Aliamphritea hakodatensis: one gene and its partner. Each later gene encodes a partner of the first gene's protein in a complex. Links are inferred from orthologs where the notes say so. Each region holds a gene or a part of one and is shown on either strand. Other genes may lie near its edges.

Evidence for each region.
Region 2: the proteins of PCI15_RS22160 (region 1) and hfq are in contact, whole or in part, in a crystal structure (PDB 3VU3), measured with the Escherichia coli proteins. The link is inferred for Aliamphritea hakodatensis from one-to-one orthologs.

The regions. Positions count from the first base shown.
Region 1 is NZ_AP025281.1:4,877,603-4,883,857, reverse strand. What follows is about bases 1,786-4,604. They hold PCI15_RS22160 (catalase), read left to right. Parts: upstream 1,786-2,381; coding sequence 2,382-3,827; downstream 3,828-4,604. Other genes in these bases: PCI15_RS22150 (SAM-dependent methyltransferase), read right to left, coding at 4,342-4,604; PCI15_RS22155 (YbaN family protein), read left to right, coding at 3,898-4,308; PCI15_RS22165 (nuclear transport factor 2 family protein), read left to right, coding at 1,786-2,188. In the rest of the region: PCI15_RS22180 (chalcone isomerase family protein), read left to right, coding at 1-357; PCI15_RS22175 (DUF3833 domain-containing protein), read left to right, coding at 370-978; PCI15_RS22170 (SDR family NAD(P)-dependent oxidoreductase), read left to right, coding at 975-1,760; more of PCI15_RS22165, read left to right, coding at 1,757-1,785; more of PCI15_RS22150, read right to left, coding at 4,605-5,583; PCI15_RS22145 (DUF1365 domain-containing protein), read right to left, coding at 5,567-6,255.
Region 2 is NZ_AP025281.1:1,144,262-1,150,042, reverse strand. The notes cover bases 2,927-5,781. They hold hfq (RNA chaperone Hfq), read right to left. Parts: upstream 4,545-5,781; coding sequence 4,308-4,544; downstream 2,927-4,307. Other genes in these bases: mutL (DNA mismatch repair endonuclease MutL), read right to left, coding at 5,651-5,781; miaA (tRNA (adenosine(37)-N6)-dimethylallyltransferase MiaA), read right to left, coding at 4,666-5,571; hflX (ribosome rescue GTPase HflX), read right to left, coding at 2,983-4,299. Also shown: PCI15_RS05220 (ATP phosphoribosyltransferase regulatory subunit), read right to left, coding at 1-436; PCI15_RS05215 (DUF2065 domain-containing protein), read right to left, coding at 458-655; protease modulator HflC, read right to left, coding at 773-1,648; FtsH protease activity modulator HflK, read right to left, coding at 1,648-2,835. UniProt on the Escherichia coli protein: RNA chaperone that binds small regulatory RNA (sRNAs) and mRNAs to facilitate mRNA translational regulation in response to envelope stress, environmental stress and changes in metabolite concentrations.

The DNA of each region.
Region 1 (6,255 bases):
CAGGGGCAGTACGATGGTCTGAAAGCGCCGCTGGTATTGCAGATTATCTATCGGCGGGAAATCACCGGACAGGTACTGATTGAACAAACCGCCAATCAGCTGAGAAATAAAGTCCCGGAAGAACAGATCCAGCTCTGGCTGCAGGAGCTGGCATCCCTGTGGCCGGATATCCGTACTGATGATCAGTTGACCTTTCATATGAAGTCTTTCGACAGTGGCGATTTTTATTTTAACGGCCGGTTGCTGGGGAATGTTGAGCATCCGGGGTTTGCCCGGGCATTTATCAATATCTGGCTGGCGGATGATGGCCGTTATTCGCGTATGGCAAAACAGTTACGGGGTGAGCCGGCCCCCTGAGGAGACTGAGTGATGAATACTGCCATGAGAAGTTACCGTACCTTATCGCTGTGTCTGCTGGTGTTACTGGGGATTGTGGTGCTGTTACAGGGCTGTGCTGTGTCACTGGATAGCTATAAAGATAATACCCCCCGGCTGGAAATGGCCCGGTTTTTCAGCGGCCAGCTGAAAGCGACCGGTGTGGTGGAGGATTACCGTGGCAAAGTTATCCGCCGGTTCAGTGCGGATATTAATGGTTACTGGCAGGGCGATCAGGGGGTGCTGGATGAGCGCTTTTATTTTGCCGACGGTGAAGTACAGAACCGGTGCTGGCAGCTGAGAAAAGAAGATGATGTCTTTACCGGCACGGCTGCCGATGTGGTCGGTGAAGCCCGTGGTCGGGTCGCAGGGAATACGCTGCACTGGCGTTACGTGTTGCGGGTGCCGGTGGGCGGCAGCGAGTGGCAGCTGGCACTGGATGACTGGCTGTATCTGGTGGATGAAAACAACCTGATCAACCGCACCCGGATGAGTAAGTTGGGGCTCGGGGTTGGGCAAATTACACTGCATATCCGCCGGATCAGCGATCAGCCACAGCAACCGGCGGATGCATCCTGCCAACTGACAGCGGAGGCCCTGTGAATACCTTTCAGACACTGCCCTGGGAACGGGTATGGGTAACCGGTGCTGGCCGGGGAATTGGTGCGGCGCTGGCTATACAAATGTGCCGGGCCGGTGTGGATGTGCTGGCCTCGGCCCGTTCGGCAACTGAACTGGAAGCCCTGCAACAGTCTCTGGCGGATGCACCGGGGAAATTATTGATTGAGCCGCTGGATATTTGTCAGCCGGATCAGATCCGCAGTTGTTTCCAGCGCTGGCAGTATGCCGGTACTTTACCCGATTTGGCTGTACTGAATGCCGGTACCCATGATCCGTTTCCGGTTGAGGCATTTAAAGCTCAGCGCTGCCAGGCGCTGTTGAATGTGAATCTGTACGGGACTCTGAACTGTATCGAACCTCTGCTGGCGCATTACTTGCCCCGGCACCGGGGGCACATTGCCGTAATGGCATCGGTCGCCGGTTACCGGGGCCTGCCGACCGCTGCGGCCTATGGTGCCGGTAAGGCAGCGCTGATTAATCTTTGTGAATCTCTGTATCTGGATCTGGCGGACAGCGGGGTCAGAATACAGGTGATTAATCCGGGCTTTGTCCGGACCCCGCTGACCGATAAAAACGATTTCGCTATGCCGGCACTGATGGAGCCGGAAGAGGCGGCCCGGGCAATTATCGGAGGGCTGACGGGCAACCGTTTTGAGATCAGTTTCCCCGGCCGGTTTGTGATCTGGCTGAAATTGCTGCGTGTATTACCCTATAGCTGGTATTTTAAAGCGATCGCTAAAATAACCGGGAGCCCCCCTGAATGACCCCTTTAGCCCGTTATGCAAAGGCGCTCAGTGAACTTACCCCTGATACCGTCAATGCGCTTGCAGGTTTGCTCAGTGAAAACGCTGTGTTCTGTGACCCGTTTAACCGGGTTACCGGCAGGGCTGTTTTTCTGCGGATATTCGAGGATATGTACGGCCGGTTGGAAGATGTCAGTTTTGAAGTGCATCAGTTGGCGGAAACAGAGCAGGGTGGCTTCATCTACTGGACATTCCGTGGTGACAGTAAGCTGACAGGTCTGCTAAGGATTGAGGGCATCAGCCGGGTAGTTCTGGATTCAGAAGGCCGGGTGACGCTGCATGCGGATTACTGGGATGCCAGTGTGCTGCTGGAGCGGTTGCCCCTGCTGGGGCGTGTTATTCGCCGGATTCGCCGTAAGCTGGCCCTGCCTGAGTCTGACAGCCTTTAGATTAAATGCGCTTCGCTTATCCTGACTCAGAGGCAGGGTTGATATCCTGTGAGCTAAAAATATCCTACCGGTCAGAGAGTTACAGATTCACGCCTCTTTCGCTATTAACATAATATCTATAATTAATTTTATATATCGGTTGCTGTTCTCCTAAGCTGATTCTGCCAACAGGGATAGTTTTAAGGAGAGGATCATGACTAAAAAGCTGACCACTGCCACCGGATGTCCGGTCACCGATAATCAGAATGTTATTACCGCAGGCCCGCGGGGCCCTCAGTTACTGCAGGATGTGTGGTTTCTGGAAAAAATGGCCCATTTCGACCGTGAAGTTATACCGGAACGCCGCATGCACGCCAAAGGTTCAGGGGCGTATGGCACCTTTACTGTGACCCATGATATTAGCCGCTATACCCGTGCCAGTATGTTCTCAGAGGTAGGCAAACAGACCGAAATGTTTGCCCGGTTTACCACCGTCGCCGGTGAACGGGGTGCGGCAGATGCAGAACGGGATATTCGCGGCTTTGCGCTGAAGTTTTATACCGAAGAAGGCAACTGGGATCTGGTGGGGAATAATACCCCGGTCTTCTTTATGCGCGACCCGCTGAAGTTTCCGGATCTGAACCATGCGGTGAAACGGGATCCGCGTACCGGCATGCGCAGCCCTCAGAGTAACTGGGATTTCTGGACGTTACTGCCGGAAGCGCTGCATCAGGTAACGATCATAATGAGTGACCGTGGTATACCCGCCTCCTTTCGGCATATGCACGGGTTTGGCAGCCATGCTTTCAGTATGGTGAACGCCGACAATCAGCGTCACTGGGTAAAATTCCATTTCAAAACCTGTCAGGGGATTAAAAATCTGACGGATGAAGAAGCCGCTCAGGTGATCGGACAGGACCGGGAAAGCCATCAGCGTGATCTTTATGAAACCATTGAGAGTGGCGATTATCCCGCCTGGATCATGTATATCCAGGTGATGACTGAAGCGCAGGCTGAACGCAGCCCCTTTAACCCGTTCGATCTGACGAAGATCTGGCCTAAAGGGGAGTATCCGCTGATTGAAGTGGGCCGGATGGAACTGAATGCTAATCCGGAAAACTTTTTTGCTGAGGTTGAGCAGTCGGCCTTTAATCCTGCCAGCGTGGTACCCGGTATCGGTTTTTCGCCGGACAAAATGTTGCAGGGGCGGTTGTTTGCCTACGGTGATGCCCAGCGTTACCGGCTGGGAGTGAATCATCATCAGATTCCGGTGAATGCTCCCCGGTGCCCGGTCAATAGCTACCACCGCGACGGCGCTATGCGGGTGGACGGTAACTATGGCAGTACCATTGCTTATGAACCTAACAGCCTGCAGGAATGGCAGGAACAGCCTGCGTATGCAGAACCGCCGTTGCCGGTTACCGGGGATGCGTCTCGCTGGGATCACCGTACCGATGATGATTATTTCTCTCAGCCCGGTGCGTTGTTCCGGCTGATGAGCCCGGCGCAGCAGCAGGTGTTGTGTGAAAATACCGCCCGGGCGATGGCAGGAACTTCACCGGAGGTACAGCGCCGTCATGTGGCCAATTGTCAGAAAGCGGATCCGGCCTATGGGGCGGGTGTCGCGGAAGCACTTGGTCTGTGCGTCTGCGTTGAATGATGGCAGATAACGTGATGATTCAGGGCATTCATGCTCTGGATCATTGCCCGGAAATCGAGGGAGATATCTTATGAATGTGCTTTATACCGCAGCAGGATTGTTGGCGTTAGGGTTGGGAATTCTGGGGATATTTGTGCCGCTGATGCCCACCACGGTGTTTGTTCTGATCGCCGCCTGGTGTTTTGCAAAATCATCGCCCCGGCTACACGCCAGACTGGCTAACAGTAAAGTATTCGGTGCGATTATCCGGCAATGGGAAAGCCGGCGCTGTATCCCGCAGAAGGCGAGATACGTGGCGACTGCTTCTATGCTGGTTGCCGGCAGTGTTGCTTTTCTGACAATGGACAGTGTGATTCTGAGGTGGATGGTTGTGCTGACGATTGGTCTGAGTATTCTGGCGGTGATGTCCGTTAACGTGTGCCCGGTCATGTCCCGTAACCTGAGGGCCAGCAGTCAGCTAAGCGTTGACAGGAATGGCTGATAGGAATCGATGAGAGGAACCGCTGACAGGGTATCAGCGTGATGCTGCTGTTCCGGTATCCTCAGGGGTGATAACAAACAGGCCTACATCAATGCTGCGGGACAGGAAGCCTCCTTCACAGTAAGTCAGGTAATAACGCCACAGGCGGCGGAATTCATCATCAAAACCGTGCCGGATGATGGCTGGCCATTGTTGTTCGAAACTGTTGCGCCAGAGGTTCAGTGTCCGGGCGTAATCCATGCCGAAAAACTCTTCGTGGTGCAGGGTAAAACCGTGTTTGGCAAAGGTGCTGTGCAGTGCTTCCCGGCTGGGCAGCATGCCCCCCGGAAAGATGTAGCGTTGGATAAAGTCTGCCTGTTTGCGGTAGCTGTGAAAGCGCTGATCATCAATGGTAATCACCTGTAAAACCGCCTTGCCGCCTGGTTTAAGGCTGCGGCGTAATACCCGGAAATATTCATCCCAGTGTTTTTCACCCACGGCTTCAAACATCTCAATGGAGACGATGCCATCGTACTGTTCGTGGAGGTCACGGTAGTCGGTCAGGCTCAGGTGTACATCATCCTGTTTGCCGGCGTTTGCGATGCGGTTTCGGGCCCAGCTTAGTTGTTCTTTTGACAGGGTAATACCGTGAATTCTGAGCTGATGTTCGCAGCTGGCCTGTTCGGCAAAACCGCCCCAGCCGCAGCCGATTTCAAGGACATGCTGATCCTTGCCGGCATCGAGTAAGTCCAGAATACGCCCGTATTTATTATGCTGTGCCTGTTCCAGATCCTCATCAGGATGTTGGAACATTGCCGCTGAGTAACTCATGGTTTTGTCCAGCCAGGGGGCATAAAAATCGTTTCCCAGGTCATAGTGGGCGGCAATATTTTCCCGGCTGCCGGAGCGGCTGTTGTCCCGCCGCAGATGATACAGATTGTCCAGCAGGGTGCTGATCCGGCTGCCCCGGGTCATGCTGCTCAGAAGTGTTTCATTAGCTAGTGCCCAGCGGGTCAGGGCGGTGAGATCATCGCTGTTCCAGTGCCCTTTTACATACGCCTGTGCCCAGCCGCTGACATTGCCGAAAAAGAGGCTTTTCAGCGCCGACCAGTTGTTCAGTCGCAGTGTGGCTGCGGGTGTTTGCTGCTGTCCCGCCTGATATATAAACCCGGAGGGCAGTTGCAGTTCCAACCTGCCCTGCAGGCGGTTTTTAAATCCCCGCAGGTAGCGCAGGAAGAGTTTTTCCTGCCAGTCTGGGGTTTTCACCGGGTGTTTGTATTCACAGGCTTTCATCATGGAAGTCTCCGTTCTGGTCGTACCAGCTGATACTGTTCCGGGGGCCTTTTTCTCTGGGCTGCAGGCTGAGCTTTTTACGCCACAGCCGGAGTGCTTCCCAGTGAATGCCAACCATGACTTTAAGGGTCATCAGTGGGTGGCTGAGAAAGCGTTTTAACAGGGCGGCGTCGCTGAAGGTTTCCTGCTGACCTGCAAATGTCGCTTTGAAGAGCAGCTGTTGCTGCAGGTCGTGTTGGCGAATACCAACGCTGACGGCGCTACCCGGCGGCCGGATGGTAAAACTGTAACGGGTATCCAGCGGCATAAACGGACTGACGTACATTTGTTTGTTGCAGCTGTGCTGTAATTTTTCAGTACTGTCGGCGGGAATCAGGTAAGTGTGACGTTGCCTGAAGGTATTGGTCACTTCATAGAGGATAACCTGTAGCCGGTTATCGGCGTCATAACAGAAATAGACACTCAGTGGGTTAAATACATAGCCAAGAATGCGTGGATAACACAGCAGGCTGATTCGGGTACAGGCATGTGCATAGCCGCGCCGGCTGAGCAGTTTGCGGACGCCGGCTGCTAATTCACCGTTGCCGCTGCCATGGTCTTTTTCAAAAAATGACAGCAGGTTAAAGCGGTTCACCGAAAATAGCCTGAGTTGTTGTAAACGGGGCAGCTCATCAA
Region 2 (5,781 bases), 3.7 Mb from region 1 along the record:
GGGAAATAATTTCGACATCACTGGCCAGGCCCGAGTGGCCGAATAACTCAGCACCTACCTGTAAGGGATTACGAGACGCCAGCGGATTTGCTGGCAAGGTATGCAGAACAGTACTGCAATAACACAAACGATTAGGACTATCGTTTTTCAGACGGTGGGCATCAATCCGCGCCACCTGCTGGGTAATATCAGCACGGATGCCCAGCATCCGGCCTGTCAGTTGATCCGTTACTTTAAATGTATTCAGATCAAGATCCCGACCAACACCACTTAACAAAGAGTCCAGGTGTTCGATCATTGGTGTCATGACTAATTCATAACCCCAGGTATTATACATATCTAGCACTTGCCGGCGGGCCGCTTCAACCTGACGCGCCTGTGGTGGCAAGACTTCTTTGACACCGTCTGGTAATAACCAGCGATCTGCCAAGGCCATGCAACTCTCCTAATCGATCGATCAGTTAATCATATACAGTATGCACAGCCCAGCCAGCATACTGATTAAACCGGTTATCCGCAGCGCCTTATCACTGATATTTGCTAACTGCTGAACTAACCTGCGCCAGCGTCCGGGATACAGAAAAGGCACAATTCCCTCGATTATCAGCATCAGACTGAAACCGATTAACAGGGGTTGCCAAAGCTCCGACCACATAACGCCTCGCACAAAACCGCATAAAAAAACCGGGCTTAAACCCGGTTACAGAATTCTACCACGGAACAGGGCAAATAGTGCAGCCTATTCCGGGTAAAAATTAATCAAAAGTAGCAATTAACGCTCCAGACCCGGCGCATTCAGGTAACGGAAGAATTCACTGTCCGGTTCCAGAATCATGATATCGCCTTGCTGGTTAAATGCTTCTTTATAGGCATTCAGACTGCGGTAGAAAGAATAGAACTCCGGATCACGGCTATATGCCTTGGCATAGATACCCGCAGATTCCGCATCACCTTCACCACGCAACTCCTGTGCATCACGGTACGCACCGGCTTCGATAACCGTTTTCTGACGGTCAGCATCAGCCCGGATACCTTCCGCAAGCTCCTGACCACGGGAACGCAGCTCACGGGCTTCACGCTCCCGCTCAGTACGCATACGGTCATATACAGAGTTGGATACTTCCTGCGGCAGATCGATCTTCTTAACCCGGATATCAATCAGCTCAATACCCAGCTCGTCACGGGTCGACTGGCTCAGTGACTCAGTCAGCTCAATCATTAACTGATCACGCTCACCGGATACCACTTCAGTCAGCGTACGCTCACCGAACTGCGCACGCAGACCTGCATCCACACTCGGGAACAGACGCTCCGCTGCACGGAACTGGTCACCGGAAGTCGCGGTGTAGTAAGTTTGCGGATCAATAACACGCCATTTAATGAAGGAGTCAACCACCAGACGCTTCTTCTCAACCGTCAGATAAGACTGCGGCTGCGCATCCAGGGTCAGTACCCGGCCATCAAACTTACGCACTTTATTGATAACAGGAATCTTAATATGCAGACCAGGCTGCAGGTTAGGATTCACGATTTCACCGAAGCGCAGCAAAACTGCACGGTCAGTTTCCTTAATAATAAACAGCGAATTAGATGCCAGCACGACCAACAATAGCGCGATGACGACGCCTGCCATAGATTTACCAGACATTACCGGGCCTCCCGACGGTTGGTTTGCTGACGCTGACGCAACTGCTCAATCACCTGATCAGTGATATCACGGATATTATCGTTACTCAGACGGGTGTTTCCTGAACGGTTAAACTCAACAGGTACCTGACGACGCTCGGATAACTTATCCAGCGGCAGATACATCATGTTATTACCGCCCTCAACATCAACCAGTACCTTAGAGTTGTTCGCCATAACAGACTCCATTGCATCCAGATACAGACGCTCACGGGTTACATCCGGTGCTTTCAGGTACTCACCCAGCAGAGACTCAAAACGCTGCGCATCACCCTGTGCCCGAGCAACCACCTGTTCGCGGTATGCACTTGCCTCTTCCTTCATACGCTGGGCGATACCACGCGCTTCAGGAATAATACCGTTACGGTAAGACTCAGCTTCGTTAATGACCCGTTGCTCATCCTCACGCGCTTTGATTACGTCATCAAATGCATCCTGAACCTGAGACGGTGCCTTAACTTCTTTAATGTTCACCTGAGTGATACGTAAACCGGTCTGATAATCTTCCATAGACTGCTGCAGACGACCCTTCACATCCGTACCAAGTACCTCACGGCCCTCAGTCAGAATGGAATCCATTTCTGAACCACCTACAATGTGACGCAATGCAGACTCAGAAGCATTCGCCAGACTGGCTTCCGGATCGCGGACTTTCAGCAGGTAATTCTTAGGATCAGAGATGACGTACTGAACGGTAATAGATACGTCAACAATGTTCTCATCTTCTGTCAGCATCAGGGAACGGTGATCATAAGCATTTACCCGGGTCACATTGACCTGAGTAACCTGATCAATCAAAGGCGGGTTCCACTGCAGACCCGGCATAACCGTTTCGCTGAATTTACCCAGACGCAGTACGACACCCCGCTCCTGCTGATCGACAGTGTAGAAGCCCAGAGCTGCCCAGCCAACCAGCAGAATGACGATAAGGATGCCAAACAGACCGCCTGACGGCGCAGCTGATTTGCCACCGGAACCGCCGGTCTTGTTCGGTTTACCGAAAATGCCGTTAAGTTTTTCCTGTAGCTTTTGCAGCGCTTCATCCAGATCAGGAGGTCCCTGATCATTATTGCCGCCACCGTTACGCTTGCCACCAGAGTTCCAGGGATCCTGATTATTCCCGTTACCACCAGGCTCATTCCAAGCCATACTGTTCTCCGTTCTAGAACCGTTAATGCTTTGTCTTTACCGAATCGACAGGTAAAGCACCAAAAACTACCAAAATTGTATGTAGCTTAATCATAGTATGCAACGTCCGATGTACGCAGCTTACTTTTAAAATTCAGATATTTGTCGTCACTGAAGCCACTCAGGCTTGTTGACATCAACCCCCAGATAACGTTCCGCCGGAATACTTACCCTGCTGAGAATCTGCATAAAGTCTTTACGCTGCAAGCGTACTTCCAGATGACTTTCACCGGCATCATCATAGGTTTCATTCAGGACTGCCCCCTGACCATACAGCAGGGCACGGAAAGCACCTTCAGAAGGTGCCACCTGAATGGAATCATGGAACACATCATCCGCCAGACGCTCAGAAATAGCCTGAAACAGCAAGTCAGTACCCTGTCCGGTTGCCGCAGACACCCAGACCCGTACCGGTACACCTTCATCATTACGGTCAATACGCGGTTCAATACCCGTCATACGGTCAATCTTGTTATAGACCTCAAGACAGGGCACTTCATCCGCATTAATTTCCGCCAGTACCGCATTCACTTCGTCAATATGCTCCTGACGATCCTCATCAAAGGCATCAATCACATGCAGCAGCAAAGTGGCCTCGGTGGTTTCCTGCAACGTCGCACGAAACGCCTCAACCAGTTTATGGGGTAAATGACGGATAAAGCCTACCGTATCAGCAAGGATTGCCTGCCCGACATCCGCAACTTCAATGCGGCGGAGGGTCGGATCAAGCGTCGCGAACAACTGATCAGCGGCGTACACCTCAGCCTCAGTCAGCTGATTGAACAGCGTCGACTTTCCGGCATTGGTATAACCCACCAGCGATAAGCCCGGCACTTCAGCGCGGCTACGGGCACGACGCCCCTGATCACGCTGCTTACGGACTTTTTCCAGTCGTTTGAGAATACTTTTGATGCGGGCACGCAGTAACCGGCGGTCGGTTTCCAGCTGGGTTTCACCCGGGCCGCGTAAACCAATACCACCTTTCTGACGCTCAAGGTGTGTCCAGCCACGTACCAGACGTGTCGACATATGCTCTAACTGTGCCAGCTCCACCTGAAGTTTACCTTCATGGGTACGGGCACGCTGAGCAAAAATATCCAGAATCAGACCGGTACGGTCCAGCACCCGGCACTGCAACTCTCTTTCGAGGTTACGTTCCTGGCCGGGGCTTAGCGAATGATTGAAAATAACCAGCTCGGCATCATACTGATGCACCATGGCCTTCAACTCTTCGACCTTACCGCTACCGATAAATAACTTAGGGCTGGGCTGATGGCGACTACCGGTAAGAATATCTACAGGATCGGCGCCAGCAGAAAGCGCGAGTTCTTCTAACTCTTTCGGGCTTTCCCGGTCCGCCTCATCAGCCATATCTATGTGGACAAGAATGGCGCATTCGCCAGACTCGGGACGCTCAAAAAACAAATAGAACCTCAGTCAGCCGATTCATCACCCTGTGGTAACTTAACCGGACGGGCCGGGACCACAGTTGAGATTGCATGTTTATAGACCATCTGGCTGACAGTATTTTTAAGCAGGATAACAAACTGGTCGAATGACTCAATCTGCCCCTGTAGCTTGATACCATTTACCAAGAAAATAGAAACGGGTACGCGTTCTTTACGCAGTACGTTCAGATAAGGGTCTTGTAAAGATTGCCCTTTTGACATTGGAAGCTCCTTCCTGTGAATCGATAATAAAAAGGTATGCGCAACTCAAATCCTGTTAAAAATCCTGCGCATGTGACCGCCTCAAAAAAGCCGGACGGTCCGAAAAATTCAAGCTACAGCATTATATAATGCCACCCTCTAACAATTTCAAGGCATTATTTGTTAAATTTGGATCATTTGAGGCTAAAGTTTTCAAATCGGGCCAGCTGCGCAACCAGGTTATCTGCCGTTTTGCCAACTGACGGGTCGCCACAACGCCTTTATGGATCATAGTTTCACGGTCCCACTGGCCCTGAAAATATTCCCACATCTGCCGGTAACCGACACAGCGGACTGAAGGCATTGATGCATCCAGATCACCACGGTCCCACAATGCTCTGACCTCCGCTTCAAAGCCCTGTTCCAGCATCAGATGAAAACGCTGTTCGATCCGCTGATGCAATACCGAACGCTCGGTGGGCATCACACACAGCGACTGCATGTTATAAGGCGCACGAGAAGCCTCCTGGGCCTGCCAGTGCTCAGTCATGGACTTACCGGTCAGCTCATACACCTCCAGCGCCCGCTGCAACCGCTGCGGATCATTCGGATGAATCCGTTGGGCCGACTCAGGATCAACCTCCGCCAGCCGCTTATGCAAACATTCCCAGCCGTTACTGTTTGCCTCCTCCAGCAAACGCTGGCGCACCACAGGATCAGCTTCCGGCATATCGGCCAGACCTTTCATCAGCGCCTGGTAATACAGCATGGTTCCGCCCACCAGCAGAGGAATTTTTCCTTTGGCAGTAATATCCGCCATATGCTGCAAGGCATCACGGCGAAAATCGGCCGCAGAATACGCTTCGGACGGGTCGAGGATATCCACCAGCCGGTGGGGATACCGGGCGAGTAACTCAGCTTCCGGCGTGGCGGTACCAATGTCCATCTGACGATAGATCATGGCCGAGTCCACACTGATGATTTCACAGTCCAGCAAGTCACAGAGAGCCATCGCCAGGTCAGTTTTGCCTGCCGCAGTCGGGCCCATCAGAAAAATTGCCGGTGGTAAAGACGTTGTCACGTCGTACTCCAAATTAAAAACAGTTTATTGCGAACAGCACCAAGGCTCACTGACCACGCATGAACAGGCCATCGAGCTCCTGCATAGACATCTGGGTCCAGGTCGGCCGGCCATGGTTACACTGGCCACTGCGTTCAGTTTGCTCCATATCCCGCAGCAACGCATTCATTTCCGGCA